3 regions of the Corynebacterium humireducens NBRC 106098 genome follow, and region 3 is predicted to be linked to each of the others. Evidence: riboswitches for the same ligand, from Rfam matches in the RefSeq annotation. Region 3 holds a riboswitch; each other region holds the start of a gene.
What was found. Region 3 has a riboswitch for thiamine pyrophosphate ahead of B842_RS10575 (3-oxoacyl-ACP reductase). Riboswitches for the same ligand answer to the same signal wherever they lie in the genome.

Region 1: it holds a riboswitch for thiamine pyrophosphate, as region 3 does, so the genes downstream of both, B842_RS04910 (ECF transporter S component) here and B842_RS10575 (3-oxoacyl-ACP reductase) in region 3, are expected to answer to the same signal.
Region 2: it holds a riboswitch for thiamine pyrophosphate, as region 3 does, so the genes downstream of both, thiM (hydroxyethylthiazole kinase) here and B842_RS10575 (3-oxoacyl-ACP reductase) in region 3, are expected to answer to the same signal.

What each region holds. Positions count from the first base shown of each region.
Region 1 covers NZ_CP005286.1:957,255-967,120, forward strand. Annotated here, with positions in the region: gene B842_RS04875 (chloride channel protein) at 1-361, opposite strand, end outside; gene B842_RS04880 (hypothetical protein) at 437-931, shown strand; gene B842_RS04885 (MFS transporter) at 928-2,160, opposite strand; gene B842_RS04890 (metalloregulator ArsR/SmtB family transcription factor) at 2,212-2,898, shown strand; gene B842_RS04895 (DUF808 domain-containing protein) at 2,988-3,929, opposite strand; gene B842_RS04900 (2-dehydropantoate 2-reductase) at 3,989-4,855, shown strand; gene B842_RS04905 (DUF2218 domain-containing protein) at 4,866-5,204, shown strand; TPP riboswitch at 5,214-5,322, shown strand; gene B842_RS04910 (ECF transporter S component) at 5,313-5,915, shown strand; gene B842_RS04915 (ABC transporter ATP-binding protein) at 5,916-7,232, shown strand; gene B842_RS04920 (energy-coupling factor transporter transmembrane component T family protein) at 7,229-7,993, shown strand; gene B842_RS04925 (nucleoside/nucleotide kinase family protein) at 7,990-8,469, shown strand; gene B842_RS04930 (peptide ABC transporter substrate-binding protein) at 8,711-9,866, shown strand, end outside.
Region 2 covers NZ_CP005286.1:1,327,296-1,337,161, reverse strand. Annotated here, with positions in the region: gene B842_RS06670 (HNH endonuclease signature motif containing protein) at 1-940, opposite strand, end outside; gene B842_RS06665 (NAD(P)/FAD-dependent oxidoreductase) at 1,058-2,290, opposite strand; TPP riboswitch at 2,312-2,407, shown strand; gene thiM (hydroxyethylthiazole kinase) at 2,389-3,198, shown strand; partial or broken gene B842_RS06655 (bifunctional hydroxymethylpyrimidine kinase/phosphomethylpyrimidine kinase) at 3,201-4,706, shown strand; gene B842_RS06650 (class I SAM-dependent methyltransferase) at 4,651-5,271, opposite strand; gene B842_RS06645 (magnesium and cobalt transport protein CorA) at 5,313-6,380, shown strand; gene B842_RS06640 (saccharopine dehydrogenase family protein) at 6,384-7,514, shown strand; gene B842_RS06635 (PaaI family thioesterase) at 7,501-7,965, opposite strand; gene gndA (NADP-dependent phosphogluconate dehydrogenase) at 8,017-9,471, shown strand; gene B842_RS06625 (hypothetical protein) at 9,471-9,812, shown strand; gene B842_RS06620 (DEAD/DEAH box helicase) at 9,809-9,866, shown strand, end outside.
Region 3 covers NZ_CP005286.1:2,140,072-2,149,937, reverse strand. Annotated here, with positions in the region: gene B842_RS10605 (glutaminase) at 1-864, shown strand, start outside; gene B842_RS10600 (hypothetical protein) at 913-1,554, shown strand; gene B842_RS10595 (membrane protein) at 1,596-2,258, shown strand; tRNA gene B842_RS10590 (tRNA-Lys) at 2,423-2,495, opposite strand; gene B842_RS10585 (L,D-transpeptidase) at 2,734-3,924, shown strand; gene B842_RS10580 (SDR family oxidoreductase) at 3,925-4,806, opposite strand; TPP riboswitch at 4,918-5,019, shown strand; gene B842_RS10575 (3-oxoacyl-ACP reductase) at 5,050-5,826, shown strand; gene B842_RS10570 (LLM class flavin-dependent oxidoreductase) at 5,831-7,102, shown strand; gene B842_RS10565 (carboxymuconolactone decarboxylase family protein) at 7,107-7,478, opposite strand; tRNA gene B842_RS10560 (tRNA-His) at 7,689-7,761, opposite strand; gene orn (oligoribonuclease) at 7,811-8,440, opposite strand; gene cmrA (mycolate reductase) at 8,442-9,245, opposite strand; gene B842_RS10545 (Na+/H+ antiporter family protein) at 9,330-9,866, shown strand, end outside.

The DNA of each region.
Region 1 (9,866 bases), 1.2 Mb from region 3:
AGAACCGGTCGAGCAGCGCCGCCGCGGACTGCCGGGGAGCCTGCTCCCGTCCCAGGGAGATGCCGGAGCCGACGGCGAGGAGCTGGAGGAGGGCGTCGAGAAGCGTGCGTCCCAGCGGCAGGGGAGTGTCGGTGGTGACGGACTCCTCGACGCTGCGGACCGGGCGTGTGCGGCGCAGCCACCACCAGCCCAGCCCCGCGACGACACCCCCGGCCGCGGCGGCCAGCACCGGGTGGAGGGGGCCGGAGGCGGTGACGTGGTGGAACCAGTGGATGAGCCGGGCCATGGCGCCGCCGACCAGACCGGCGACGACCCCTCCGAGGAGGATCATCGCGAGAAGAACGGCCCGGCTGCGGTACATGGTCCCCAGGGTATCCCCGACGGAAATCTCCCGGTTCGGGGAGCGCGACGGCCACGGGTGAGATACTTTTGTGGCATGAAGCACCCCCGACGCCTCGTCGCCACGCTGGCGGCCGTCCTGGCCACCGCCGCCGTCTCCCTCACCGCCCCTACCGCCCCCATCGCCCTCGCCCAGTCCAGCTCCTCCAGCTCCGCCCCCTCCGGCGGTGGGCAGGAGACCAGCTTCGAGCAGATCATCATCGCCGAGAACACCCGCCACTCGCCGGGGTCGCAGCGGACCGTCGGCAACGACCGCAAGGCCGGGCAGTTCGCGGACTGGACCGTCCCGTACCTGCACCTGGTGCCGTGGGACTCGGAGGGGACGTACTGCGGGAACTGCCTGCGGTACTCGGAAGGCGACGACAGGAACCACACCGTCCTCCACAAGATCCCGTTCGCGTCCGCGGACGAGTACGTGCAGTCGAACTACGCGTGGGGTCCGGTCGACGGGGCCCCGCCGTACTGGGGGATCGCGTTCCGCAGGACCGCGGACTCCTGGATCATCGTCTACACCTGGTCCGAGACACCCTAGACGGGGCGTTTCTCCGGGTGGGTCTCGCCCAGCCGGACGAGCACCACGGTGCCGGCGGCGGCCGACAGGCCGGCGGCCACCCACACGGCGCTGGTCAGGGAGGTGGCGTCGGCGACGAGGCCGCCGAGGAGGGCTCCCGCGGTGTAGCCCAGGTCGCGCCACACCCGGTAGATGCCCACGGCCCGGCCCCGCCACTCGGGGGCGGCGACGTCGCCGATGACGGCGAGCAGCGCCGGGTAGACCAGGGCGGAGCCTACGCCGAGCACCGCCGTCCCCAGCGCCCAGCCGGGCATGGTGTCCGCGGCGGCGATGAGGGCCAGGGCACCCGCCTGCAGGAACATGCCGAGCGTCACCAGTGGCTTGCGTCCCACGAGGTCGGAGAGCCAGCCGGTGGCCAGCTGCCCGACGCCCCATACCAGCGGGTAGAGCGCGACGAGCAGGCCGATCTCCCGGAGTCCCAGGCCGGCGGCAGCGAAGAGGAGGGGGAAGACGCCCCAGGAGAGGCCGAAGTTGAGGTTGTTGGCCATGCCCGCCAGGCTGGCGGAGGACAGCGCCGGGTCGCGCCAGCTGACGTCGGCGAAGATCCGGCGGTCGGACAGTTGCCCGGCGGGGCTGCCGACGGTGCTCTCGAGGGCGACGAAGCCGCGGGTCTCCCGGACGAAGAGCGTGACCACGACAAGTGCGATGACCGTGTAGGCCACCCCCAGGAGGAAGGGGGCGGGGCGGAGTCCGTGCTGGGCGGCGATCCAGCCGGCGGCGGCGGAGGTGAGGGCGACGGCGAGGTAGCCGGCGGCCTCGTTGAGTCCCATCGCCAGGCCCCGTTGGCGGGGGCCGACGAGGTCGATCTTCATGGTGACGGTGGTGGACCAGGCCAGGCCCTGGTTGATGCCGAGGAGGATGTTGGCCACGATGATCCACTCCCAGGCGGGGGCCCACATGATGAGCAGGGGCACGGGGAGGCCGAAGAGCCAGCCTGCGAGGAGGACGGGGCGGCGGCCGTGGCGGTCGGAGAGGACCCCGGCGACGTAGTTGGAGGCGGCCTTGGCGATGCCGAAGGCGGCGACGTAGGCGAAGACGAAGGTGTAGCCGGTGAGGTGGAACACCTGCTCGGCGAGGAGGGGGAGGGTGGTCTGCTGTTGGCCGACCATGCCGCCGACGAGGGCGTTGACGGCCACGAGCAGGGTGAACTGGGCGGCGTTCTGCCGGAGGCCGAGTTGTGGTCGGGTCATGCCAGGCTCCTCAACTATTCAATGAATTGCTTGAACAGTACAATCAGGGGCATGCCACCGCAAGCGAGCGACCCCCGCGCCTTCAAGGACGAGATCTTCGGCCACATCGCCCGGATCGGCGCCGCCCTGGGCCACGCCAAGCGCGTCGAGATCCTCGACGTGCTCCTGCAGGGCGAGCGCACCGTCGAGTCTCTCTCGCAGCAGGTCGCCGCCTCCGTGGCCAACACCTCCCGCCACCTGCAGATCCTCGCCGCCGCCGGCCTGGTGACCCGCCGCGCGGAGGGCACCTCCCGCGTCTACCGCGTCGCCGACGACGAGGTGGCCGACCTCCACCTCGCCGTCCGGGGGCTGGCGCAGTCGCACATCGCGGACATCAGCACCCTCGCCGACGCCTTCTTCGCCGAGGTCGACGGCGTCCGTGCGGTCTCCTTCGAGGAGTTCGACGACCTGCAGCGCGCCGGTGACGCCCTGCTTGTCGACGTCCGCCCCGCCCCCGAGTTCGCCGCCGGCCATGCGGAGGGCGCGGTCAACATCCCTCTCGCCGACCTCGACCGCCGCCTCGCGGAGCTGCCCGCCGACCGGACGGTCGTGGCGTACTGCCGCGGCCCCTACTGCGTCTTCGCCGCCCACGCGGTGACCCGCCTCCGGGAGGCGGGCCTGCAGGCGGTGAGGCTCGCGGAGGGCTACCCCGAGTGGCGGGCGGCGGGTCGCCCGGTGGGGCGCCGGAATTCCTCCTGACCGGCCGCGACAACTTGGGCGCGGCGCCCTGATGTTTCCCCTGGCGAGGGACGAGTCGACGCCGATGTCGCCTACCGGTCGGAGTCTCGCTAGTGCGCCGCCGCTTCCTTCCGGCCGGTCAGCGCCTGCACCCCGTCGACGGTGAGGGCGACCACCATGCCCCACAGCAGGCCGAACACCAGCGAGAAGAAGGTGTTGACCAGCCAGCCGAGGATGCCGCCACCGGCGGCGACCTCCAGGGAGTGGATCGTGTCGTAGGGCCAGGTGACGCCGAACTCGGCGAGGCCCACCAGGATGATGTGGCCGCCGACCCACAGCATCGCGAATGTGCCCACCACCGCGATCGTGGACAGCACCTTCGGCATCGCGGTGACCAGGCCACGGCCGAAGGCGGCGCCGGGGCCGCCCCGTTCGGTCATGTGGAGGCCGATGTCGTCCATCTTCACCAGCACGCCGACCGCGCCGTAGACCAGGGCGGTGATGCCGATCGCCACGACCACCAGGACGGCGGCGCGGAAGGCCATCGGCTGGTGGGCGACCTCGTTGAGGGAGATGACCATGATCTCCGCGGAGAGGATCAGGTCGGTCATGATCGCGCCCTTGACCAGTTTGTCCTCGTCGGCGGCGGTCTTGTCTGCACCCTGCGCGTGGGTGTCCCCCTCGCCCTTGCCGTGGCCCTTGAGCTTGTGGAGCACCTTGTGGGCGCCCTCGAAGCACAGGTACGTGCCGCCGAGCATGAGGATCGGGGTCAGCGCCCACGGGGCCAGCCAGGACAGGAGCAGGGCGACGGGGAGGATGATGACCAGCTTGTTGACCAGTGAGCCCTTGGTGATCCGCCAGATCATCGGCAGCTCACGGGCCGGCTGGATGCCGGTGACGTAACGGGGGGTCACGGCGGCGTCGTCGACGACCACGCCGGCGGCCTTCACCGAGGTCTTGCCGGCGGCCGCCGCCACGTCATCGACGCTGGCGGCGGCGGCGCGGGCGATGAGGGCGACGTCGTCAAGCAGTGCTAGAAGTCCACCGGCCATGGTGCGCACCTTTCAGGGAGGAAATAAGAACATTCTAGAGCGTTCCTTAGAATGGTCGCATGAGAACAGCAGTGGTGGGTGTCGGTGCGGTCGGTGGATGGTTCGGCGGGTCCCTGGTGCGGGCGGGGCATGACGTGGTGTTCATCGCGCGCGGCGAGACCCTCGACGTGCTGCGCACCGAGGGGCTGCGTCTCAACGACGACCCGCCGATCCCGGTGGACGCCGTCGGCAGTCTCGCCGAGGCCGGCCCCGTCGACGTCGTCCTGCTGGCGGTGAAGGTCACCGCCGCGACCGACCTCCCCGCGCTTCTCGACGCCCTCCCCGCCGGCGCCCACGTCGCCGTCACGCAGAACTCCGTCGAGGTGCCCTCCCGCGTCGCCGCGGTCGTGGGGTGGGAGCGCACTCTGCCGGGTGTCGTGCGCGGCTACTACCACCACACCGGCCCGGGGCGGGTGGAGTTCCACGGGGGCCCTGTGTCGTATGACGTGGGAGGGGAGGAGAGAGTCGTCGGAAAGCTGGTGGCGGCGCTGAACTCCGCGGGCGTCGACGCCACCGCACGTGACGACATCATCGTCGACGTGTGGGAGAAGGCCATGTACGTGACCACCACCGGGGCGCTCGGGGCGCTGGCGCAGGCCCCGCTCGGGGAGCTGCGCACCCGGCTGCGGCCGACGCTGGAGGCGCTCATGCGGGAGGTCGAGTCCACGGCCCGCGCGAACGGGGTGCCGCTCAGCGACGACGTGGTCGAACGCACCCTGGAGTTCGCCGACCGCATGCCCGCCACGGCGACCAGTTCGATGCACCGGGACCTGCTCGCCGGGCGTCCCCACGAGCTGGACTCCCAGGTCGGTGCGATCTGCCGGATGGCGGCCCGGCAGGGCGTCGACGTGCGGCTCCATGACCTTCTGCTGGGGGTGCTGGGGTAACGTGACGGACATGACGGCTTCCTCCACTGCCCGGGTCAGGTGTGATCGCCCGGGGCGTTACGCTCGGTCCCTGGTCTCCACTTTCGCCGACACGGCGCACACGGAGTGGGATGCCGAGGAAGGCCGCGGGCACCTCGTGTTCACGTGGGGGCACGACGCCGAGGTGGACATGATCGCCGGCGACGGGGTCCTCCTGCTGCACCTGGAGTGCGCCGCCGCGGAGCTCGAGCAGCTGGAGAGGCTCATCGGGCGCGGCGTCGTCGAGCTCGCCGGCGACGCCGACGTGGAGGTCGCGTGGAAGCGTCCCGGAGGTCAGGACGGTACCCGCTGGGTCGCTGGGCTAGACTGACGCCCGACCACTTTCGTCCACGGGTGCCCGGTGCGAGTCCGGGCTGAGATGCCGCAACGGCGGACCGTCGAACCTGATCCGGTTAATACCGGCGCTAGGGAGATCCCAGTGACCACCACTGCTGCAAGAACGCGCGCCCGCTCCTCGTGGCGCGTCATCGACATCATCATCGCCTCCGTCCTCGGCGTGGCGACCGGCCTCATCTTCTGGGTGTGGAACTCCATCGGCTTCGCCTGGACCACCGCCATGGATGCGCTCACCCCCGGCTTCGGCGGCCTGGCCCTGGGCATCTGGCTGCTCGGCGGCGTCATCGGCGGGCTGGTGATCCGGAAGCCGGGTGCCGCGATCTTCGTCGAGGTCCTCGCCGCCGCCGTCTCCGCGCTGCTGGGCAACCAGTGGGGCATCGAGACCCTCTACCACGGCATCGCCCAGGGCATCGGCGCGGAGCTCGTCTTCGCGGCCTTCGCGTACCGGCGTTTCACCCTCCCCGTCGCCATGCTCGCCGGCGCGGGAGCCTCGGTGGGCAACTTCCTGGTCTCGCTGTTCACGAGCGCGAACATCGCGAAGTCGCTGGCCTTCAACTCGATCTACCTCACCTGCGGCGTGATCTCCGGGGTGATCCTCGCGGGGCTCCTCGGCCACTGGTTGGTCAAGGCCCTGGCCGGGACCGGCGCGCTGGACCGTTTCGCGGCCGGACGGAAGCGCGTGTAGATGACTGCACTCGTCGAGGCCCGCGGTCTCGGCTGGCGGCACGCCTCCCGGGTGGACCCGGCGCTGGAGAACATCTCCCTGCGCCTGGAACGCGGGGAGAAGGTGCTGCTGACCGGCCGTTCCGGCGCAGGCAAGTCCACTCTCCTGGCCGCGCTGGCCGGCCTGCTCGGTGACGAGGAGGACGGCGACCAGACCGGCACCCTCACCATCGACGGGACGGTCGGCATGGTCCTGCAGGACCCCGACTCCCAGGTCATCGCCTCCCGCGTCGGCGACGACGTCGCCTTCGGCTGCGAGAACCTGCGCATCCCGCGCGAGGAGATCTGGCCGCGCGTGCGCCGCGCCCTCGACCTCGTCGGCCTCGACCTGCCGCTGGACCACCCGACCCGGCACCTGTCCGGCGGGCAGAAGCAGCGTCTCGCCCTGGCGGGCGTCATCGCCATGGGGGCGGATCTCATCCTCCTCGACGAGCCCACCGCCAACCTCGACCCCGTCGGGCAGCGCGAGGTCGTCGAGGCGGTGACCGCCGTCGCCGCGGAGACCGACGCCACGCTGTTCGTCGTCGAGCACCGCCCGCAGCTGTGGGTCCCGCTCATGGACCGTTTCCTCCACCTCGACGAGGACGGCCTCCACGAGAGCACCGCCGCCGGCCTGCCCGCCCCGCCGGTCCTGCCGGCCGCCCGCGGCGTGGCCCCCGGGACGCCGCCGCTGGTCAGCGCCCGTGACCTGCAGACCATCTGGGGGCCGCCGCGCACCCTCGACCTGCCGCAGGGCGCGTCGACGGTCATCACCGGGCCCAACGGCGCCGGGAAGTCGACGCTCGCGCTGACGCTGGCCGGGCTTCTCGACCCCGTCGGCGGCGAGCTCACCTACGCGGAGGAGCTGCGGCAGGGCCTGCGGAAGAGCCCCCACGCCTGGAGTTCGCGGCAGCTTGCACAGCGGGTGGGCTACGTCTTCCAGGACCCGGAGCACCAGTTCGTCGCCCGCACCGTCGCCGAGGAGATGGCCGTGTCCGGCGGCCCGCAGGAGCGTATCGACGACCTCCTGCACCGCCTCCGCCTCACCCACCTCGCCGACGCCAACCCCTTCACCCTGTCGGGCGGGGAGAAGCGCCGGCTCTCCGTGGCCACCGCCCTGGTCAACGCCCCCGCGCTGCTCGTCCTCGACGAGCCGACCTTCGGCCAGGACCCCACCACCTTCGTCGAGCTCGTCGGCATGGTCCGGGAACTCACCGACCGCGGCGTGACCGTCGCGTCGATCACCCATGACGAGCTCTACGCCCACGCCCTCGGCGACCATCTCGTGGAGGTCCGATGAATCTGCTCGCCGGCATCAACCCGGTCACCCGCATCCTGGCCCTCATCCTGCTGACCACGCCGCTGCTGCTGTCGGTGGACATCGTCTCCGCGGCGGTGGCGCTGGGCTTCACGCTGCTCGCGGCCCCGTTGTGCGGGGTGAGCTGGGGCCGGCTGCTGCGGCGCGGCTGGCCGATCCTGCTGGCCGCGCCGTTGGCGGCGGTCCCCATGGCGCTCTACGGCCGCCCGGAGGGGGAGACGTACCTCCACTTCCTGCTCATCCACGTGACGGACAACTCCCTGCAGCTGGCGGCGGCGATCTTCGTGCGTGTGCTGGCGGTGGGGCTGCCGGTCGTCGTCCTGTCGGCGGACGTCGACCCCACGGACCTCGGCGACGGCCTGGCGCAGGTGCTGCGTCTGCCCGCCCGTTTCGTGCTGGGGGCGGTGGCGGCGACCCGCCTGGTCTCCCTGTTCCGCGACGACCTCGACTCCATGCGCCGCGCCCGCCGGGCCCGGGGCATCGCCGACCAGGGGCGCATCCGTCACTTCCTCACGCTCGCCTTCGGCCTGCTCGTGCTCTCTCTGCGGCGCGGCACCAAGCTGGCCACCGCGATGGAGGCCCGGGGCTTCAACCGCGTCGCCGAGCACGGCCGCACGTGGGCGCGGGAGTCGACGCTCTCGGGCCGCGACTGGGTCGTCATGTCCGTGTGCCTCGTCGCCTCCGTGGCGGCCATCGGCATCGCGGTGGCGGTCGGTTCCTTCCGTTTCCTGGGCGTGGCGTGACACGCCTGACGGTGCTCGTCGACGGTCCCTCCGGGGCCGGCAAGACCACCTTCGCCACTGCCGTGGGGCGGCGCACGGGCCTGCGGGTGGTTCACCTCGACGACTTCTACCCGGGCTGGTCCGGGCTGGCGGAGGCCTCCCGCATGGTGGTCGAGGACGTGCTGCACCCGACGCGACCCGGCTACCGACGCTGGGACTGGGAGGCCGACGCCCCGGGGGAGTGGGTGGCGCTGGACCCGCGGGAGTCGCTCATCGTGGAGGGGGTGGGGGCGGTGACGGCGGCGTCGATAAGCGCTGCGCGGGAGCTGGGCGAGGTGCTCAGCGTGCGTATCGACGCCCCCGTGGACGTCCGCCGCGTCCGTGCCCTGCGCCGCGACACCGGCTACGGACGTTTCTGGGAGATGTGGGCGGCGCAGGAGGAGGCGTTCTACGCCGAGCACGGTGCTGTTCCGGTGGACTTTGCGTTGACCTGGTGAGGAAATCCCACAGAGTCTCGGCATGGAGCAGGGGTCCGATCGGGCGGGGGGTGACGTCGGGGGTGGCGGTGGCCGGGGGCTGAGCACCGGCTGATAACCCCCTGAGCAGCCGGAAAGGTGACACTAGTTCATGGCGTGTGCGTAACCTTGTGGTCACAGTCTCATCACAAGTGGGGGGTGATGGACGTCACGCGGTAGCGTGAACAGAAGATTAAGTCCTTTCACACTGGAGGTCCACCACATGACACTCAGCAAGAAGACTCTGGCCCTACTCGCAGCCACCACACTCGGGTTCGGCCTGGTCGCCTGTACCGATTCCGGGGACAACGGAGCCGCCGGCGGCTCCGGCGGGGACAAGTACATCCTCGCCAACGGCACCGAGCCGCAGAACCCGCTCATTCCCTCGAACACCAACGAGGTGGGCGGCGGACGCATCGTCGACATGATCTACTCCGGCCTCGTCTACTACGACGCCGACGGTGAGATCCACAACGAGATGGCCGAGTCCATCGAGCCCGAGGGGGAGAAGAGCTACCGCGTCACCCTCAAGGACGGCTGGACCTTCGCCGACGGCACCGAGATCACCGCCCAGCACTTCGTGGACACCTGGAACCACGCCGTGGCCAACTCCCACCTCTCCGCCTACTTCTTCGAGCCGATCCTCGGCTACGAGGAGGGCAAGGAGTCCATGGAGGGCCTCGAGGTCATCGACGACAAGACCTTCACCATCGAGCTGAACCAGCCCGAGGCCGACTTCCCGATGCGCCTGGGCTACTCCGCCTTCTACCCGCTGCCCGACGAGGCCCGCGAGGACGAGGCCGGCTTCGGTGAGAAGCCCAACGGCAACGGCCCCTACAAGCTGCTCGAGTGGAACCACAACCAGGACGCCACCATCGTCCCGAACGAGAACTACCAGGGCGAGCGCACCCCGCAGAACGACGGCATCAAGTTCGTCTTCTACGCCCAGCAGGACGCCGCCTACAACGACCTCCTGGCCGGCAACCTCGACGTCCTGGACGCCATCCCGGACTCCGCGTTCGCCACCTTCGAGAACGAGCTCGGTGACCGCGCCGCCAACCAGGCCTCCGCCATCTTCCAGTCCTTCACCATCCCGGAGCGCGTCGAGCACTGGGGCGGCGAGGAGGGCAAGCTGCGTCGCCAGGCGATCTCCCACGCCATCAACCGCGCCGAGGTCACCGAGGCCATCTTCCAGGGCACCCGCACCCCGGCCACCGACTTCACCTCCCCGGTCCTGCCGGGCTACGACGGTGACATCGTGGGCAACGACGTCCTCGACTACGACCCGGAGAAGGCGAAGGACCTGTGGGCCCAGGCCGACGAGATCTCCCCGTTCACCGGCGAGTTCACCCTCTCCTACAACGCCGACGGTGGCCACC
Region 2 (9,866 bases), 810 kb from region 3:
ACAGGTTCTCTATGTTCGTCTCCCCACCCTGCTCCCACGCTGTCAGGTGGTGCACCTGGCACTGGTTCGCCGGGGTGGTGCACCCCGGGTGCGGGCACAGGATCGTCTCCGCGGATAGGAGGACGCGCTGCTTGAAGTTGGCGAAGCGCTCGTCCCGGTACACGTTGACCCCACCGCGGACAGGGTCGAAGATCCCGACGTAGCCCTCCTCCACCATCGCCTCGGCGACCAGTTCGGCGCCGGTGATGGTGGTGCCGTCGGTGCGGGCGAAGACGGTCTCGTCGCCCTCCTGCCGGAGCACCTTCGTCGACTCCGGCAGCGGCAGCACGGTGATCACCACCTCGCGGGCGGGCCCGCCACCCCGGGTGTCCAGGAAGGCGTCGAACATCGCCTGCTCGTAGGTCAGCCGCGGGTCGTCGCGACGGAGCTGGCCGGCCACGGTGCGAATGCCGCCGAGCACGTCGGCGATGACGCGCTCGGGACCGGTGACCGTGAAGGTGCGGTTGCCCAGGGCGTCGGTGTTCTTGCCGCCCTTGAGGGCCCGTCGGCCGTAGGCCTTCCTCTCGGCGTCCTCCACCCCGCGGTTGTACTCGCGCACGCGGGTGGCGGCAGCCCGGTCGATCTCCTCCACCGTGCCGCGCAGGGCGCACAGCTCGACGCGCAGCTCCCATTCGGTGACGGCGGCGCCGGCCAGGAGCTTCCGGACATGCTTCTCGACGACCATGAGCGCGTCCGGGGACAGTCCGGCACCGGCGGCGCGGGCGGCGGCCTGCCGGGCGCGTTGCCGGGTGGGCCCGTGGTAGGTGGCGGCGTGCCGCGCCCACGCGGCGGCGTCGCGGATGCCGAGTGCCTCGAGGTCAGCGACGGTGACCGCGCCGGAGGCGATGTCGCCCAGCACGGTCATGGCCCGCAGGGCCCGCAGCATCTCGAGGGTGTTCATGCCCCGCACGGTAGACGGGCGACAGGCACTCGTCGAGAAGCACCTTCCCAGGCCTGTGGACAGACCCGGCCTGTCCACAGATTCCGGTGTTCCGGTCACACGACCGGTTGACAATCCCTAGCGCAGCGGGTCGAAGGGGCGGATCGTCGGGTGGGTCTCGCCGGTGTCGATGAGCTGCGCCAGGTACCGGCCGGTCGCGGGGCCGAGGACGATGCCCCACATGCCGTGGCCGCCAGCGACGTAGACGTTCTCGGAGGCCGTGCGTCCGACGAGGGGTCGCCCGTCCGGGGTGACGGGGCGGGAGCCCACCCACTCGTCGTGCCGGTTGTCCAGGTCGACGCCCGTCATGACGCGCCGGGCCTGGTTGACGATCGCCTCGATGCGCCGCGGGTGGAGCGGTTCGTCGGGGCGGCGGAACTCCATCGTCCCGGCGATGCGGAAGCGTCCCCGGTAGGGCGTGCAGGCGATGCGGTGGTGCGGCAGGTAGACGGGGTGCTCGGCGGGCTGCTCGGTGTCCACGGTGAAGGAGTAGCCGCGTCCGGCCTGCACGAGGGTGCGCACGCCGTGGGCCTGGGCCAGGCGGGGCAGCCATGCGCCGGTGGCGATGACCACGGTGCCGGTGCTGAGGCGCTCGCCGGTGTCGAGGACGACGGCCGGGTCGGTGCCGCCGACGACGCTGACCACGTGGGCGTCGGTACGCAGGTGTCCGCCCCGGTCCACGACGGCCCGGCCGAGTGCCTCGACGTAGGGTCCGGGTTCGATGAAGCGTTGGCCATCGAGGCGGTAGGCGCAGGTGACCGCGTCGGAGAGCATGGGCGCCAGGGAGGTCGCGGCGTCCAGCGGGGTGAGCGGGGCCTCCTGGCCGTGGCGCACCACGCCGTCGAGCTCGCGGAGGAAACCGGCGGCCTGGGACTCCTTCTCGAAGGCGATGACGAAGGGGCCCTCCCGTGTCCAGGCGTCGACGCCGCCGAGCTCCAGTTCGTCGAAGGCGGCGAGGGCGACCAGGTCGATGGGGGTCAGTGCGGCCATCGTCGCGTCCCAGGCCCGGGCGGTGGCCTGCGCCATGAAGCGGGCGAGGAAGGCCCACAGGCCGGGGTCGACGCGGAGGGGCATGGAGAGGGCGGCGTCGGCGTCGAGAAGCGCGGTGGGGCCGTAGCGCCACAGGCTGGGGTCGGACAGCGGGATGGTCTTCGCGGGGGCCAGCCAGCCGGCGTTGCCCCAGGAGGCGCCGGCGGCGACGCCCTCCCGGTCGAGGACGGTGACCTTGTGGCCGCGTTCCTGCAGGTGCCAGGCGGTGGCGAGGCCGACCATGCCGGCGCCGATCACGGTGGTGTCTCTGACTCTGCTCATGCGCCCTATGGTAATCTCTGTCACATCGACATGGGGTGCGCGGTCGCCGCGCTGAGATCACACCCACGGAACCTGCTCTAGTTCGGACTAGCGAAGGGATTGTCATCACTGTTCTGCACGCCCGCGACATGTTGCGTACAGATGCGCCTCTGGTGCAGTGCCTGACCAACACGGTCGCCGCCGCCCTGAGCGCCAACGTCCTCCTCGCCGCCGGGGCCTCCCCCGCGATGATCGACACCCCGGAGGAGGCGGGGGATTTCGCCCGTCTGGCCGCCGGGGTGCTGGTCAACATGGGCACCCCGACCGCCGCCCGCTACGAGGCGATGCGCGCCGCCGTCCGCGGCGCCACCGACATGGACACCCCCTGGGTCCTCGATCCCGTCGGCGCCGGCGTCCTCGGTCACCGCACGAGGTTCGTGCGCTCCCTGCTTGCCGACGCCACCCTCGCCGCCCCCGCCGCAATCCGGGGCAACGCCTCCGAGATCGCCGCCCTCGGTGGCGGCGGGGCCGGGGGCCGGGGCGTCGACACGGCGCACCGTGTCACAGACGCCCTGCCGGCCGCGCGGGCCCTCGCGGAGAGCACCGGGGCGGTCGTCGCGGTGTCCGGCCCCGTCGACCTCATCGTCTCCCCCGGCCGCGAGACCTGGCTGACCTCCGGTGACCCGCTGCTCACGCGCGTCAGCGGCACCGACTGCGCCCTGGGCGCGGTGTGCGCGGCGTACCTGGGACTGGGCGTCGGGAAGCATGACGCCGTGCTCGCCGCACACGCGCACCTGGGGGCCGCCGCGCAGGTCGCGGCGCGTTCCGCCACCGGGCCGGGCGGCTTCGCGGCCGCCTGGCTCGACGCCGTCCACCACCTCACCTCCGCGGAGATCGCGGACCTCGTCTCCTGGAAGGATCACCCATGACCCCCCGTATTCTCTCCATCGCCGGCACCGACCCGACCGGCGGCGCCGGCGTCCAGGCCGACCTGAAGTCCATCGCCGCGGCCGGGGGCTTCGGCATGGCCGCGGTCACCGCCCTCGTCGCCCAGAACACCCACGGCGTGCGTTCCGTGCACACCCCGCCGCACGACTTCCTGCGGGAGCAGCTGGCCGCCGTCTTCGACGACGTCACCGTCGACGCCGTGAAGATCGGCATGCTGGGCGACGCCGAGACAGTCGCGGTCGTCTCCGCCGCGCTGGAGGCCCACCCGGTCCCCCACGTCATCCTCGACCCGGTGATGGTGGCCAGCTCCGGCGACCGCCTGCTCAACGAGGACGCCGAGGCCGCCGTGCGTGACCTGGTGCGCCGCGTCGACGTGATCACCCCGAACCTGCGTGAGCTGGCCGTGCTCTGCGACGCGGAGATGGCCACCACCCTCGACGAGGGCATCGAGCAGGCCCGGGGGCTGGCGGCGGAGACGGGCACGGTGGTGATCGTCAAGGGTGGGCACCTGACCGGCCCGGAGGCCGACAACGCGGTCGTCTCCCCCGACGGTGCAGTGCACCACGTGCCGACGCCGCGCGTCGACACGCAGAACACCCACGGCACCGGCTGCTCCCTGTCCGCCGCTCTGGCCACCCGCATCGCCGCCGGCGACAGCGTCGCCACCGCCCTCGAGTGGGCGACCCGCTGGCTGCACGAGGCCATCACCCACTCCGACGCCCTCGACGTGGGCACCGGCCACGGCCCCGTCGACCACTTCCACCGCATGCGCCGCCTCGAGGCCGCCGCCTCCGCCCGCCCGTGGGCCCCGCGCACCGACGTGCCCGCCCCCACCCCGCACCTGGCGCCCGCCGGCCCGCACACGCAGGCCATGTGGGACGCCACCGGTGAGGTGTGGAACGAGATCATGGACCTCGCCTTCCTCCGCGAACTGTCCTCCGGCGCGCTGCGCCACGCGGACTTCGCCTTCTACCTCGACCAGGACGCCCAGTACCTCAACCGCTACTCCCGCGCCCTGGCGCTGCTGTCCTCCCGCGCACCGGCCCAGGCCGACCAGATCTTCTGGGCGGAGTCCGCACGCGAGGTCCTCGCGGGTGAGGCCCAGCTGCACCGCGACTGGCTCGGCGGCAACGACCTCGAGGTGACCGACCCCTCCCCGATCACCCTCGCCTACACCAACTTCCTCGTCGCCTCCTGCGCCGTCGAGCCCTACGTGGTCGGCGCCGCCGCGGTGCTGCCCTGCTTCTGGCTCTACGCGGAGATCGGCATGGAGCTGGCCCGGGCCAACACCCCGGACCACCCCTACCACGCCTGGCTGTCGACCTACGGCGGCGAGGAGTTCAACGCCGGGGCCCGCGCCGCGATCGAGCGCACCGAGGCCGCCCTGGCGGCGGCGTCCCCGGAGGAGCGGGAGCAGGCGATGACCGCCTACCTCAGGGCGTGCGTGTACGAGCGGGAGTTCTTCGCCCAGGCTGACCGGGCCTGGTGAGGACGGCCACGAGAAAATCGGAGCCCTCGGTGAAGGGCTGCAGGTCCCACGTCCCGAACAGGTGCTCCGGTTCCAGGCCGGCCGCCGTGGCGGTGGCCAGGAAGTCGTCGAAGGCCCACCCGCGGCCCGCCCCGAAACCGGCGACGAAACGGCCCCCGGGACGCAGCGCCGCCGCGATGTTGTCCAGCGCCGCCTGACGCCCGAAGGGGTCGAGGAAGCACATCACGTTGCCCGCCGCGACCACCAGGTCGCAGTCCGTCGGCAGCGGGTCGTGGCAGAGGTCGCCGACGCGCCACTCCCCCTCGTAGCGGGCACGGGCATGGTCGATGAGCACGGGGTCGATGTCGATCCCGGTCACCCGGTGCCCCCGTTCTGCCAGGTAGCCGCCCAGGCGGCCCTGCCCGCAGCCCGCGTCGAGGATGCGGGCGCCGCGGGGGACGAGGGCGTCGATAAGCCGGGCCTCGCCGTCGATGTCCTCGCCCCGGTCGAGCATCGTCTGCCAGCGGCGGGCGTAGTCGTGGGAGTGGGAGGGATTGCGGTCGGTGAGCTCTCTCCAGGTGGACATGCGGCCCAGTATAGGAAGGCCGAGCGGCTAGACTCGGCTGCGTGCTCAGCCCATTCGAACGCTCCCGCCGACCCGTGGATGTCCCGGAGCCGCGCCCCCGCCTGAAGGTCCCGGTGGAGCGCGCGATCGACCACTGCCGCGTGTTTATGGACGGCGAACGCCTCCCCGGCGAGTACATCCCCTCCTCCGCCCTCAACGAGGTCGCCGAGCACGGCAGCGGCTTCGTCTGGCTGGGGCTGCGGGAGCCGGACGCCCACCAGATGGAGCGCGTCGCGGAGCAGTTCGGCATCCACCCCCTCATCGTCGAGGACGCCGTCACCGCCCATCAGCGCCCCAAGGTCGAGCGTTACGACGACCAGCTGTTCATGGTCGTCCGTTCCGTGAAGTTCCGGGCGGAGGCCTCGGAGGGGGACTCCCGCGAGATCATCTCCACCGGTGAGGTGCAGGTCCTCATCGGTCCGCAGTTCATCATCACCGTCCGGCACGGCGCGGAGCTGCCGGAGCTGTCCGGCGCCTTCGAGGAGAATCCGGAGCTCGTGGCCCTCGGACCGGGCGCCCTGGCCTGGCGGGTGGCGGACCACCTCGTCGACGAGTACTACCGCATCGCCGAGCTGCTGGAACAGGAGGTCGACGACCTGGAGGAGGAGGTGTTCACCCCCGGCTCGCGTTTCAACATCGAGCAGATCTACATGTACAAGCGTGAGATCCTCGAGATGCGGCACTCCACCGACCCGCTCGCCCCGGCGCTGCGGTCCCTCATCACCGAGAACCGCGACATCCTGGGCAAGCAGCTGCGCAGCTACTTCCGTGACGTCCTCGACCACGAGATGCAGGTCCGCGACCGGATCGCCGGCTACGACGAGAGGCTCTCGGCGCTCATCGACGCGTCAGTGGCGAAGATCACCATGCAGCAGAACACCGACATGCGCACCATCTCCGCGGTGGTCGGCATGGCGGCCGCCCCGACCCTCATCGCCGGTATCTACGGCATGAACTTCACCAACATGCCGGAACTGGACTCGGAGTACGGGTACTTCATCGTGCTCGGGGTCATCGCCTTCATCGTGGCGCTCATGTTCTGGTGGTTCCGACGCAACAACTGGCTGTGACCCATGACCGACATCCTGCTCTTCGGTGCGACCGGTTTCGCCGGTCGCCTCACCGCCGCCCATCTGGCGGCCCACCACGGTGACCTGGAGGTGGTGCTGGCGGGCCGGGACGCAGACCGGCTCACGAAGCTGCGCGACGAGCTCAACCCCGCCTGGGACGTCGCCGTCGGGGACTCCCGCTCCGCCGCGGACATGAGGGCCCTGGCACGCCGGGCCCGGGTGGTGATCAACTGCGTCGGCCCCTACTCCCTCCACGGCGCCGAACTGGTCCACGCGTGCGCGGAAGCCGGCACCGACTACGTCGACCTGTGCGGCGAGGCGCCGTTCATCCGCCGCACCATCGACGCCCACCACCGCACGGCGCAGGAGTCGGGCGCCCGGATCGTCCACTCCTGCGGCTTCGACTCGGTCCCCTCCGACATGGGGGTGTTCGCGCTGCTGCGGCACGCCGGGGAGGAGATGGAGAGGGTGACGATGGTCGTCGAGAAGCTCCGTGGCGGGCTCTCCGGCGGCACCATCGACTCCATGCGCGCCGTGTCCGCCGAGGCCCACCGCGACCGGGTCGTCGCGCGCCTGCTGCACAACCCCTACACGCTCTCCCCCGTCCCCGCCGAGGAACCGTGGCTGGAGGGGAAGGACTTCGAGGTCACTCGGCTTGACGACGGCCGCTGGGCCGGTCCCTTCTTCATGTCCATGTTCAACACCCGCGTTGTCCGCCGTTCGAACTCGCTGCGGGGACAGCGCTTCACCTACCACGAACGCTGGGCCACGGGTAGCCGCGTGCGGGCCTGGGCGTTGGCCGGGGTCACGGCGGCGCTGTTCCTCGCCTCCCAGAAACCCGCCCTCCGCCGCCTCCTGCCCGCCGCCGGTGAGGGTCCCTCGGAGAAGCAGCGCGCGAAGGGACACTTCTCGTTCACGCACCACGGCGTCGGTAGGTCCGGACGGCGCTACTCCTGCACGGTGGCCGCCGACGGCGACCCCGGCTACGACGTCACCGCCATGATGCTCTCGGAGGCGGCGGTGACGCTGCTGCACCACGACGGCGCGGGCGGGGTGCTCACCCCGGCGACGGCCCTGGGTGCCCCCTACCTGGACGCCCTGCAGGCGGGCGGGATGCGCTTCAGCTGCCGCTAGAGTGCCGCAGCACCATGGTGCGCAGTGTGGAGCGGGCCACGAGGCGACCCCCGTTGGTCATGAGGATCTCCCACAGCTGGGTGCGCCCACCCAGCTGGATCGGCGTGGCCTTCGCCTCGATGACGCCGTCGCGGACGGAGTCGATGAAGTCGGTGTCGTTGTTGACGCCGACCACCGGGCCGCCCGCGGACACCACCCCGGCAAGGCTGCCCACGGACTCGGCCAGCGCGCAGAACACGCCCCCGTTGACCAGGCCGACGGGCTGCCGGTGCTGGTCCCCCACCTCGAGGCGGGCGCGGACGCGGCCGTCGGCGATCTGCGTGTAGACGATCCCGAGGTGGGCGTCGAGGCCGACGTTGCGGTCGTTGAGCTGCGCGAGCTGCGCGGCGTCGAGGGCCTTGCCTGTCCCGGCGAGGCGGAAGAGGTCGGTGAAACTGTAGGTCTCGGTCATGAGTGCCGACTCTACTGACCCTTCGAAAATGGTGTGTCTAAACTCTGTGCCATGACCTCCCCTGAGAATCTCGCCCAGATCGGCGTCGTCGGACTCGCCGTCATGGGTTCCAACCTGGCCCGCAACTTCGCCCGCAACGGCCACACCGTCGCCGTGTACAACCGTTCCCCCGAGAAGACCCGCGACCTCATCGCCGAGCACGGTGACGAGGGCACCTTCCTCGCCTCCGAGACCGTCGAGGACTTCGTCGCCTCCCTCGAGCGCCCGCGTAAGGCGATCATCATGGTCCAGGCCGGCGCGGCCACCGACGCGGTGATCAACCAGCTGGCCGACGCCATGGAGGACGGCGACATCATCATCGACGGCGGCAACGCCCTCTACAGCGACACCATCCGCCGGGAGCGGGAGATGGCCGAGCGCAACCGTCACTTCGTCGGCGCCGGCATCTCCGGCGGCGAGGAGGGGGCCCTCAACGGCCCGTCGATCATGCCGGGTGGCCCGAAGGAGTCCTGGGAGACCCTCGGCCCGCTGCTGGAGTCCGTCGCTGCCGTCGTCGACGGCACCCCGTGTGTCACGCACATCGGCCCGGACGGTGCGGGCCACTTCGTCAAGATGGTCCACAACGGCATCGAGTACGCCGACATGCAGGTCATCGGCGAGGCGTACCAGCTGCTGCGCTACGGCGCGGGCATGAGCCCGGCCGAGATCTCCGAGGTCTTCCGCGAGTGGAACTCCGGCGACCTCGACTCCTACCTCATCGAGATCACCGCCGAGGTCCTCGCGCAGGTCGACGCCGAGACGGGGAAGCCGCTCATCGACGTCATCGTCGACGCCGCCGGCCAGAAGGGCACCGGCCGCTGGACCGTCAAGGCCGCCCTCGACCTGGGCATCCCGGTCACCGGCATCGGCGAGGCCGTCTTCGCCCGCGCCCTGTCCTCCTCCCTCGAGCAGCGTGCCGCCGCGCAGGGCGTGCTGCCCGCCGGTGAGCTCGCCACCTTCGAGTCCCTGGGTCTGGACCGCGACGCCTTCATCGAGGACGTCCGCCGCGCCCTCTACGCCTCCAAGCTGGTCGCCTACGCGCAGGGCTTCGACGAGATCCGGGCCGGCTCCGCCGAGCACGCCTGGGACGTCGACCCCCGCGACCTGGCCACCATCTGGCGGGGCGGCTGCATCATCCGCGCCAAGTTCCTCAACCGCATCGTCGAGGCCTACGACGCCGACCCGCAGCTGCCGTCCCTGCTTCTCGACGCCTACTTCCTCGACGAGCTGCGCGACCTCATCGACTCCTGGCGTCGCGTCATCGTCGCCGCCACCCAGCTGGGCCTGCCGGTGCCGGTGTTCGCGTCCTCCCTGTCCTACTACGACTCGCTGCGCGCCGAGCGTCTGCCGGCCGCCGTGATCCAGGGCCAGCGTGACTACTTCGGTGCGCACACCTACGGGCGCGTCGACAAGCCGGGTGCCTTCCACACCCTGTGGTCCGGGGACCGCAGCGAGATCGAGGTGTAATGCCCGTGTGGGCGAGGATCTCCCGTTTCCTGCCGGCGGCGGCCATCGTGGTGGTGACCGCCAGGGCAGTGCAGGAGGTCCTTGCCCACGGGCAGTGGGCGGTGTGGCGGCTGTCGCGGCGGGAGACCCGCCTGTTCGTCGAGGTATTCCGGACGGTGCTGGGCCTGTTCCTCGTCGTCGGCCTCACCCGGGTGGTCGCCGCGCCTCCCTCCCCCACGGAACTGGCCGGATGGGCGCTCACCTTGGGGTTCCTGTGGATCCTCACCCTCACGGAGACGGAACCCGGCCCCGACCCCGAGCACCTGCGTACCCGGCCGGTGGGCGTAGACTTCTCGCAATGACCACTTTCAAGGATCTCGGCCTCCCCCTGCCCATCGTGCGCGAACTGCAGAGGC
Region 3 (9,866 bases):
TCGTCGGTGGAGGAGCGCGTCGAGAAGATCCGGGACCTGTTCTCCCGCCTCGCCGGACGGGAACTGCGTATCGACGGTGGCCTCTCCGCCTCCGAACTCGACGGCGCCGACCGCAACCTCTCCATCGCGCACATGCTCCGCAGCTACGGCATCATCCGCGACAGCGCCCACGACGCGGTCCGCAGCTACACGGACCAGTGCTCGATCCTGGTCACCACGCGCGACCTCGCCGTCATGTCCGCGACGCTGGCCACCGGAGGCGTCCAGCCCGTCACCGGTGAGAGGCTCCTCAGCCCCGAGGCCTGCCGCCTCACCCTCGCCGTGATGAGCTCCGCCGGCATGTACGACGGCGCCGGACGTTGGATGGCCGGCGTGGGCATCCCCGCCAAGTCCGGGGTGTCCGGCGGACTCATCGGGACGCTGCCCGGCCAGCTGGGGATCGCGTCCTTCTCTCCCCGCCTGGACTCGCAGGGCAACTCCGTGCGCGGCGTGCGGATGTTCGAGCTCCTCTCCCACGACATGGGGCTGCACCTCATGTCCGCCGACCAGCAGTCCGTACCCGGGGTGCGGTCGATCACCCGCGACGGCGACGACACGGTCATCCGCCTGCAGGGCACCATCAACTTCACCGCCGCGGAGAACATCCTCCACGAACTGTCCGCCCACAACCTGGGCGGCACCCGCCTGGTGCTCGACGTCTCCCGCGTCACCTCCTTCAACCGGATGGGACGGCGCATGGTGAAGGAGGGGCTGCGCCGGCTCCGGGAGGACGGTTTCCGGTGCTCGATCTTCGACCCCGACGGAGTGGTGACGAACCTCGAGTTCTCGGACGGCACCCTCGTCGACACGGTTGACGTTCTCTGAGTCTGTGAGGACTATACTGAGGGAGACTAATTTTCTCAGGGGGTTTTCATGTTACGAGGAGGCCGGCTCGCCGCGGTGCTGACGGCGGCTGCAGCCTGCACCCTCCTCGCGGCATGCACCACCGAACCCGCCTCCGGCCTCCTCGAGGCCGGGGAACTCACCGCCCTGCTCCTCACCGCCGCCGAGACCGGCCTCCCGCAGGCCGTCGCCGGGGAGCCCGTCGAGGCCGGGGAGGGGACCATGAGCCTGAGCACCGTCATACCCGACATCCAGACGGAGGGCCCCTGCGCCGAGGCGATCCGCGCCGGCCTGCACGCCCGCTTCCTCCCGCACGCCTCCTCCAGCCGACTGTTCACCGCCGACGCCGGCAGCCTCGAGATCGGCCTCTTCTCCACCGACACCGTCGTCGACGCCGCGCGCATCTACGGGGACATCGTCACCCACTGCGACCGGCCCGTGCGTGACGACGCCCACCACGTCACCTACGACGTCACCGCCGTGCAGGGGGCCCGTCCCGGCATGCACGTCACCGCCACCGGCGACGACGGCCGGACCCTCGACGCCGTCATCCTCCAGGACTTCGTCGGCAACAACGGCGTCCTGGCCGCCGGCCGCCAGCTCAGCGAGGACCTCGTGCACCGGGCCTTCGAGGCACAGCTGGAGAAGGTCCGCACCGCCACCGGACTGTAGGGTCGTCCTATGCGCAACAACCACCACGAGGTGAGAATCTAGTGTTCCAGGCCGTGTCCTTCGGGCTGCTGGACTCCCTCAACGCCCTCCTCATCGGCGTCATCGTCGCCCTCGGCGTCATGCTGCCCCGCAACGCCGCCTACCGACGCATCGTCACCCTCCTCGTCGCCGGCGACTGGTTCGGCGTCTTCGTCCTCTCCCTCGTCACCATGCTGGTCTTCGACGGGCTGGGCGACCTGGTGCAACGGGCCCTGGAGTCCCCGGTGTTCGGCATCCTGCTCATCGCCACCGGCGTGCTCACCTTCTTGCTCACCCTCCGCAGCTCCGGCGACGGGGACTCGCCCCTGGTCCGCCGGATCCTGGAGCCCCTGCAGGCGCCCTCCGCGAAGACGGTGCTCGTCGGCTTCATCCTCGGCGCGGTGCAGTCGGCCACCTCCGTGCCGTTCTTCACCGGCCTGGCCTACCTCTCCGCCGGTGACTACCACGTGGCTGTGCGCTACGTCGGCCTCGTCGTCTACGCCAGCCTGGCGCTCAGCCTGCCTACCGTGTCGGCGGTGTTCGTCGGCATGGTACGTGCGTACCCGTACTCCGCTTTCGGGCGCGCCTTCGAGTGGATGCGGGAGCGTCAGGAGTTGATGGTGAAGCTGGCGGGCTACATCGTCGCGGTGGCGCTGACGCTGTTCGGTGCGGTGGCGCTGCTGTAGGGCGCCGGACAAGTTCGAGACCAGATGGTCGGAAGCACATGTGGTCTCGAACGTATACGGCGTAGCGGGGGTCCTCCCGACGATGTGATCTCGACGTTGTTCGGGGAGCCCGGGAGCAACGCAACAGGCCCCGCAGTGAAACACTGCGGGGCCTGTCCTTGTTGTGCGCCATCAGGGAATCGAACCCCGAACCCACTGATTAAGAGTCAGTTGCTCTACCAATTGAGCTAATGGCGCTTTCCGTTTTCCGTTCTTCCCTTTGTCTCGGGCTGTCCGGGCAACGAAGAAAAATATAACAGGCAATCATGTAACCTGACAAATCGCCAGGTCAAAAGGCGTTTTTGAGGCATGTCATGCACGTCTTAAAAGCATGGTTCATGATGGAATCTTGGTCAGCCTCTCCCGGAACGGTTACGCTGTCACGTATTGAGTGGGGCGCGGACGGTGCGCCCCGTACCACGGCAGAGGAATTTTCTTGAGGTTCGGTTTCATCCCGCTGCGGCGGTTCGGAGCAGGGGCGGTCGCGGCCGTACTGGTCGGCGGTCTCGTGGCGGGCTGCACGATCGAGGGGTCGTCGGCAAGCGGGACGGCGGTGGAGACGTCCGTCGCCCCGGCGCCGACGCTGGTGTCGGTGAAGGACGGGGCCCGGGACCACGATCCGACGGAGCCGGTCACCGTCACCTCGGAGGAGGGGCTGCGTTCGGTCACCATGACCAACCAGGACGGCAAGGTCGTGGAGTCGGAGCTGTCGGCGGACGGCCGGACGTGGACCACCACGGAGGTGCTCGGCTACCACCGCACGTACAAGGTCGTCGCAGAGGACCGGGCGGGGCAGAGGACGACGGTGAGCTTCTCGACGCCCGACCCGGCGTCGACAAGCGGTGTCGCCCTGGCACCTCTCGACGGCGCCGTGGTCGGCGTCGCGCAGACCATCACCATGCGTTTCGGCACTCCCATCAAGGACCGGCAGGCGGCGCAGGACGCCATCACCGTGACCACCTCGCCGCCCGTGGAGGGCGCGTTCTACTGGCTGAACAACTCCGAGCTGCGCTGGCGGCCGGCGGAGTTCTGGACCCCGGGCACGGAGGTCACCGTCGAGGCCGACCTCTACGGAAAGGATCTCGGCGGCGGCGTGTGGGGCTCGAAGGACAACGCGATGAGCTTCACCATCGGCGAGGACGTGCGCACCGTCGTCGACGACGCCACCAAGACCATGACCGTCTCCCGCAACGGTGAGGTGCTGCGCACCATCCCGGTGTCGCTGGGACGGGACACGGAACGCTGGGCCACGCCGAACGGCACGTACATCGTCGGTGACCAGCTGGAGTCGATGATCATGGACTCCATGACCTACGGCCTGGCCTACGACCAGGGCGGCTACAAGACGAAGGTCGCCTACGCCACGCAGATGTCCTGGTCGGGCATCTACGTGCACGGCGCCCCGTGGTCGGTGGGGGACCAGGGCTACCGCAACGTCTCCCACGGCTGCATCAACGTCACCGACGAGGCTGCGCAGTGGTTCCAGAACACCGTCAAGCGCGGCGACCCCGTCGTGGTGCGCAACACCGTCGGCGGGACCCTCTCCGGCTGGGACGGCCTCGGCGACTGGAACATCCCGTGGGAGAAGTGGAAGAAGGGCAACGCCGACGAGACCTCGGCCTGGTGATCACGGGGTGGGCGTGCCGCCCGTGACGCCCAGCGTCTCCCCCATGACGTAGGAGGCCTCGTCGGAGGCGAGGAACACGAACGCCCCGGCCAGCTCGGCCGGCTGCCCGGCGCGCCCCAGTGGGGTCTGCTGCCCGAAGCCCTCGATCTTCTCCGGCGGCTGCCCGTGGGAGGGCTGCAGCGGGGTCCACACCGGGCCCGGGGCGACGGCGTTGACGCGGATGCCCTCCGGGGCGAGCTGCTCGGCCAGTCCCTTCGACAGGTTGTTCATCGCGGCCTTGGTCAGGGCGTAGTCGAGCAGGTGCGGGGAGGGCTGGTACGCCTGGATGGATGAGGTGAAGATGATCGCCGCGCCGGGCTGCAGGTGCGGGATCGCCGCCTTGGTCACGCGGAAGGCGGAGTAGACGTTGGACTTCATGGTGGCGTCGAAGTCCTCGTCGGGGATGTTCTCGATGCCGTCGTGCCAGATCTGGCGGGAGGCGTTGTTCACCAGGATGTCCAGCCCGCCGAAGGCCTCGACGGTGTCGGCGACGATCTTCTCGCACTGTGCGAGTTCCTGCAGGTCACCGGGTAGCGCCAGGGCCTTCTGGCCGGCGTCCTCGATGGCCTGGATGATCTTCCGGGCGTCGGGCTCCTCCTCGGGGAGGTAGGAGATGGCGACGTCGGCACCCTCGCGGGCGTAGGCGACGGCCACGGCGGCGCCGATGCCGGAGTCGCCGCCGGTGATCAGGGCCTTCCGGCCCCGGAGGCGGCCGTGGCCCTCGTAGGTGTCGAGTCCGAGGTCGGCCTTCGGCTCCAGTTCGGCGTCGAGGCCCGGGTGGGGCTGGGTCTGCTGCGGTGGGTCGATCGTGGGGTGGAGCGAGCGGGGATCGTGAGCGTTCATGGCTCCGGTCCTTTCATTAGTGGATGTGCAATCGAGGATACGGAAAGTATCGGCCCGGGGTTTCCCGACGCCACCGGCTGGGCCCGCCCCCGCGAGTTGGTATGGTGGCGGTCACGTGACACGGGGTGCTGCCCCTGAAGAGGGCAGCTGAGAACACACCCGTCGAACCTGATCCAGTTAATGCTGGCGAAGGGAATGTCCACGAGGCGCTACCTTCGCCTTCTCACCGAGAAAGGCGTACGCATGTCCATCACCGCAACACCCATCAACGAGCAGATCGTGCTGGTCACCGGCGGAGCCCGCGGGCTCGGCAAGGCCGTCACCGAGGCGTTCCTGCGTGAGGGCGCCAAGGTCGTGATCAACTACTTCTCCTCGGCGGAGGAGGCGGAGGCGCTCGTCGAGAAGCACCCGGGGCAGGCGGTCGCCATCCAGGCGGACGTCCGTGACCGCGCGCAGATCGACGCCCTGTTCGCGCAGGCCCGCGAGGCGTTCGGCACGCCCGTGACCACCGTCGTGTCCAACGCGCTCATCGACTTCTCCTTCGACGGCGACGCCCGCCCGAAGGCCGACGAGATCACCTACGGGCGTTTCGAGAGCCAGTTCGCGGGCGCCGTCCAGGGCACCCTCAACGTCACCCAGGCCGCGCTGCCGGGCTTCGACGAGTTCGGTTCGGGCCGCGTCATCACCATCGGCACCAACCTCTTCCAGTACCCGGTCGTGCCGTACCACGACTACACCGCCGCGAAGGCCGCCCTGCTCTCCCTCACCCGCACCCTCGCCGCCGACCTGGGACCGCGCGGCGTCACCGTCAACATGCTGTCCGGCGGCCTGCTGCGCAAGACGGACGCCTCCGCCGCCACCCCGGACGAGGTCTTCGACTTCATCGCGCAGGGCACCCCGCTGCAGTCGGTGACCACCCCGGAGGAGTTCGCCGACGCGATCCTCTTCTTCGCCTCCCCGTGGGCACGCTCCATCACCGGCCAGAACCTGGTCGTCGACGGCGGCCTGGTCAAGGACTAGATCCGTGCACATCAACCTCTTCGCCTTCGCGGCGGGACACCACACCTCCGCCTGGCGTGCGGAGGACTCCTCGGTGCACCGCCTCGGTGACATCACCTACTGGGAGGAGCTCGCGCAGATCGCCGAGCGCGGCTGCCTCGACGCCTTCTTCCTCGCCGACGGCCAGTCCGCGGCGATCGGCGGCGTCGGCGGTGGCCCCGCCTGGTTCCTGGAGCCGGTGACCACGCTCACCGCCCTGGCCCGCGCCACGGAACACATCGGCCTGGTCACGACCATCTCCGCGACCTTCTGGCCCCCGTTCCACGCCGCCCGCCTCCTGGCCAGCCTCGACCACATCTCCGGTGGGCGCGCCGGGATCAACGTCGTCACCTCCATGGGCGACGACGAGGCCCGCAACCACGGCATGCCGGCCCTCCCGCCGCACGCCGAGCGCTACGCCCGCGCCGACGAGTTCATCCGCGTGGTCAACGACCTGTGGGACTCCTTCCCGGCCGACGCCGTCGTGTGCGACGAGTCCTGGGCCGACGCCTCCCGCTTGTCGACGCCCCACCACTCCGGCGACTTCTTCGACGTCGCCGGTCCGCTCAACATCCCCGCCGGCCCGCAGGGCCGCCCCGTCCTGTTCCAGGCCGGGGCCTCCGAGCCGGGGCGCGACCTGGCGGCCCGCTACGCCGAGGGCATCTACGCCGTGGCGTGGGACCTGGAGATGGCCCGCGAGTACCGCCTCGACGTCCGCCGCCGGGCACAGGAGCTGGGCCGCGACCCGGACGGGCTGATCGTCATGCCCGGCCTGGTCACCTATGTCGGCCGCACCGAGGAGGAGGCCCGCGCCAAGCAGCGCGCGCTCAACGAGCTGCTGCCCGTCGCGGACGCCCTGCGGGGGCTGGAGTACTTCATCCAGCAGGACACCTCGGAGTGGGAACTCGATGCCCCTGTGCCTCCGCTGCCGCCACTGGAGGAGTTCACCGGACCGCAGGGCCGCTACGCGACGATCCTGCGCATCATCGAGTCCCGCCAGCCCACCGTCCGTGAGCTGCTGGGCTACCTCGCCGCCGGCGGCGGGCACGCCACCTTCGTGGGCACTCCCGAGCAGATCGCCGACGAGATGCAGCGCTGGGTCGAGGAGGGCGGCGCCGACGGCTTCAACCTCATGCCGCCGTCCCTGCCCGCCGGCATCGAGGACTTCGTCGACATGGTCATCCCCGTCCTGCAGGAGCGCGGCGTGTTCCGCACCTCCTACCAGGGGACGACGCTGCGCGGGCACCTCTCGGAGTAGGGGGTCAGCCCTCGACGGCGGCCTTCATGCAGCGCATGGCGGCCAGCGTCTTGGGCACGCCGATGTACGGCATGAGGTGGACGATGGACTCGCCGACCTCCTGCCGGCTCATCCCGGCCACGTCGAGAGCCGTCTTGATGTGGCCCGTGAGCTGCGGCTCAACGCCACCCATCGCGGCCAGCGCGGCGATGTTGAGCAGCTGGCGGGTGCGCAGGTCGATGCCCTCCCGCTGGTAGGTGCCGCCGAACACGGCACCGACGACCCAGTCGGACGCGCCCGGCGCGAAGGCGTCGAGCTGCTCCTTCCAGGCCGCCGCGCCCTCCGGCGACTGGGTCTCCGCGACGAACTCGTTGCCCTTGTCCATGCTGAACGTCATGTTCTCTCCTTTGGTTGACTGGCGCCGACAGTATAGGAGATGGGCGGGGCGGGGAGCGCCCTTCGCTGGTGCGGGATCACATGGTCGGGACCAGTCCGCCAGGCGCGGTGCACGTTCGAGACCACTCCGGCCCCGACCATGTCCTCTCGACCCTGCGTGTGGGAAATGCGAAACGCCCTCCGGCACGAAGCCGGAGGGCGTTTCCCTCGGGGTGGCTGACGGGGCTCGAACCCGCGACACCCAGGATCACAACCTGGTGCTCTACCAACTGAACTACAGCCACCATCGCTGCTGTATCGCAGCGGACTACAGATTAACCCATTATCCCCGAATTACAAAAACCGCTGGTAGTGGGCGGTTGCGGCCGCCGAACACTCGGCTGCGGCGGCGGACTCCGGGCCCGGCGCGGGGACGAAGACGGAGCGTCGGTAGTAGTCGAGTTCGCGGATGGACTCCACGATGTCCGCCAGCGCGCGGTGGGCCAGTCCCTTCTCCGGCTGGTTGAAGTACGCCTTCGGGAACCAGCGGCGTGCCAGCTCCTTGATGGAGGAGACGTCGACCATGCGGTAGTGCAGGGCGGCGTCGAGACGCGGCATCTGCGCACGGAGGAACGCCCGGTCCGTGGCGATGGAGTTGCCGGCCAGCGGGGCCGGGTGCTCCGGGCTGCAGTGCTCGGCGATGAGCGCGAGCACGGCGTCCTCGGCCTCCTCCATGGTCACGGTCGAGGTGCGGATCTGCTCGGTGAGGCCGGAGGATTCGTGCATGTTGGTGACGAAATCGTCCATCTCCGCCAGTTCCTCCTCGGTGGCGTGGACGACCAGGTCGACGCCCTCGCCGATGATCTGCAGGTTCGCGTCGGTCACCAGCGCGGCGATCTCGACGATGACGTGCCTGTCAGGGTCGAGACCGGTCATCTCCAGGTCGACCCACACGAGGCGGTCATTCTTCGGTGCGACGTTCACGTCAGGCTCCCATCTTCGCGTAGAAACGGCCGATCAGCGGGGCGAGCAGCCCCGTCGGCGCCACCTTGGAGATCGCGTTCATCGCCTTGCTCAGCGGACCCGGGACGACGCGGCGCTGGTTCTTCGCCATCGCCTCGAGGGTCTCGCGGGAGCAGGACTCGTAGGTGGTCCACAGGAAATCGGGGACCACCTTGTCGACGATCGACTTCTCCTCCTCCGGCACCACCGCGTCCCGCACCGGACCCGGCGCGAGCAGCGTGCACGTCACGCCGGTGCCCTTGAGCTCGTAGTGCAGCGCCTCCGTGAAGGCGTTGACGCCGGCCTTCGTGAACACGTACGTCGCGTTGTTCGGAATCGGCACGTTGCCCGCCGCGGAACCGACGTTGCAGATCGCGCCGGAGCGTCGGGCCAGCATGCCGTCGAGAACCGCGCGCGTGAGCCGGTGCACGGCGGTGGCGTTGAGGTGGAACTGATCGACCTCATGATCCCAGTCCTGCCTGACCAGCGGGCCGAACGTGGCGATACCCGCCGAGTTGATGAGGATCGACACCTCCCGCGCATCCATGTGCTCGATGAGGCGCGAGACGTCCTCATGCTTGCTCAGGTCGGCGGCGACGACCTCGACGGTGACGCCGTGGGCGGCCTCGAGGGCGTCGGCAAGCTCGCGGAGCACCGCTTCTCGACGCGCCACCACAATCAGATTGTGGCCCATCGACGCGAGGTCACGGGCCATGGCCATGCCGATGCCCTGGCTGGCGCCGGTCACGACCGCGAAAGATTCCGGGCTGGGGGAGGGGAGAGTCATGGGACCCAGGCTAATCGACGCCCCACCGTCCCCGCCCCCGACCTGATGTCAGACCACCGCACCGAACCACATATTCTGGCACTCATGAATGCCGTGCTGATCGCCGTGCTGGTAATGCTCATACTGTCCGTCGTCAGGGTCCATGTGGTTCTGGCTCTGTTCATCGGTGCCATCGTGGGTGGCCTGCTGGGTGGGCTGGGCCTGGACGGGACGATGCTCGCCTTCCAGGAGGGGTTGTCCGGGGGTGCGCAGATCGCGTTGTCCTATGCGTTGCTCGGTGCCTTCGCCATGGCGGTGGCGAGTTCGGGGCTGCCGAATCTGCTGGCGAACTGGCTGATCGGGAAGTTGGGCGTCGACAGCACCTCCGCGAAGACCCGCACGATCATGTGGACGAAGTGGGGTATGGTCGCCGGCATCCTGGCGATGGCGGTCATGTCGCAGAACCTCATCCCGGTGCACATCGCGTTCATCCCGCTGATCATCCCGCCGCTGCTGGCGGTGTTCAACCGTCTGCGGATCGATCGTCGTCTCGTCGCCGTCGTCATGACGTTCGGCCTGGTCACCACCTACATGTGGATCCCGATCGGCTTCGGAAACATCTTCCTCAACGACATTCTGCTG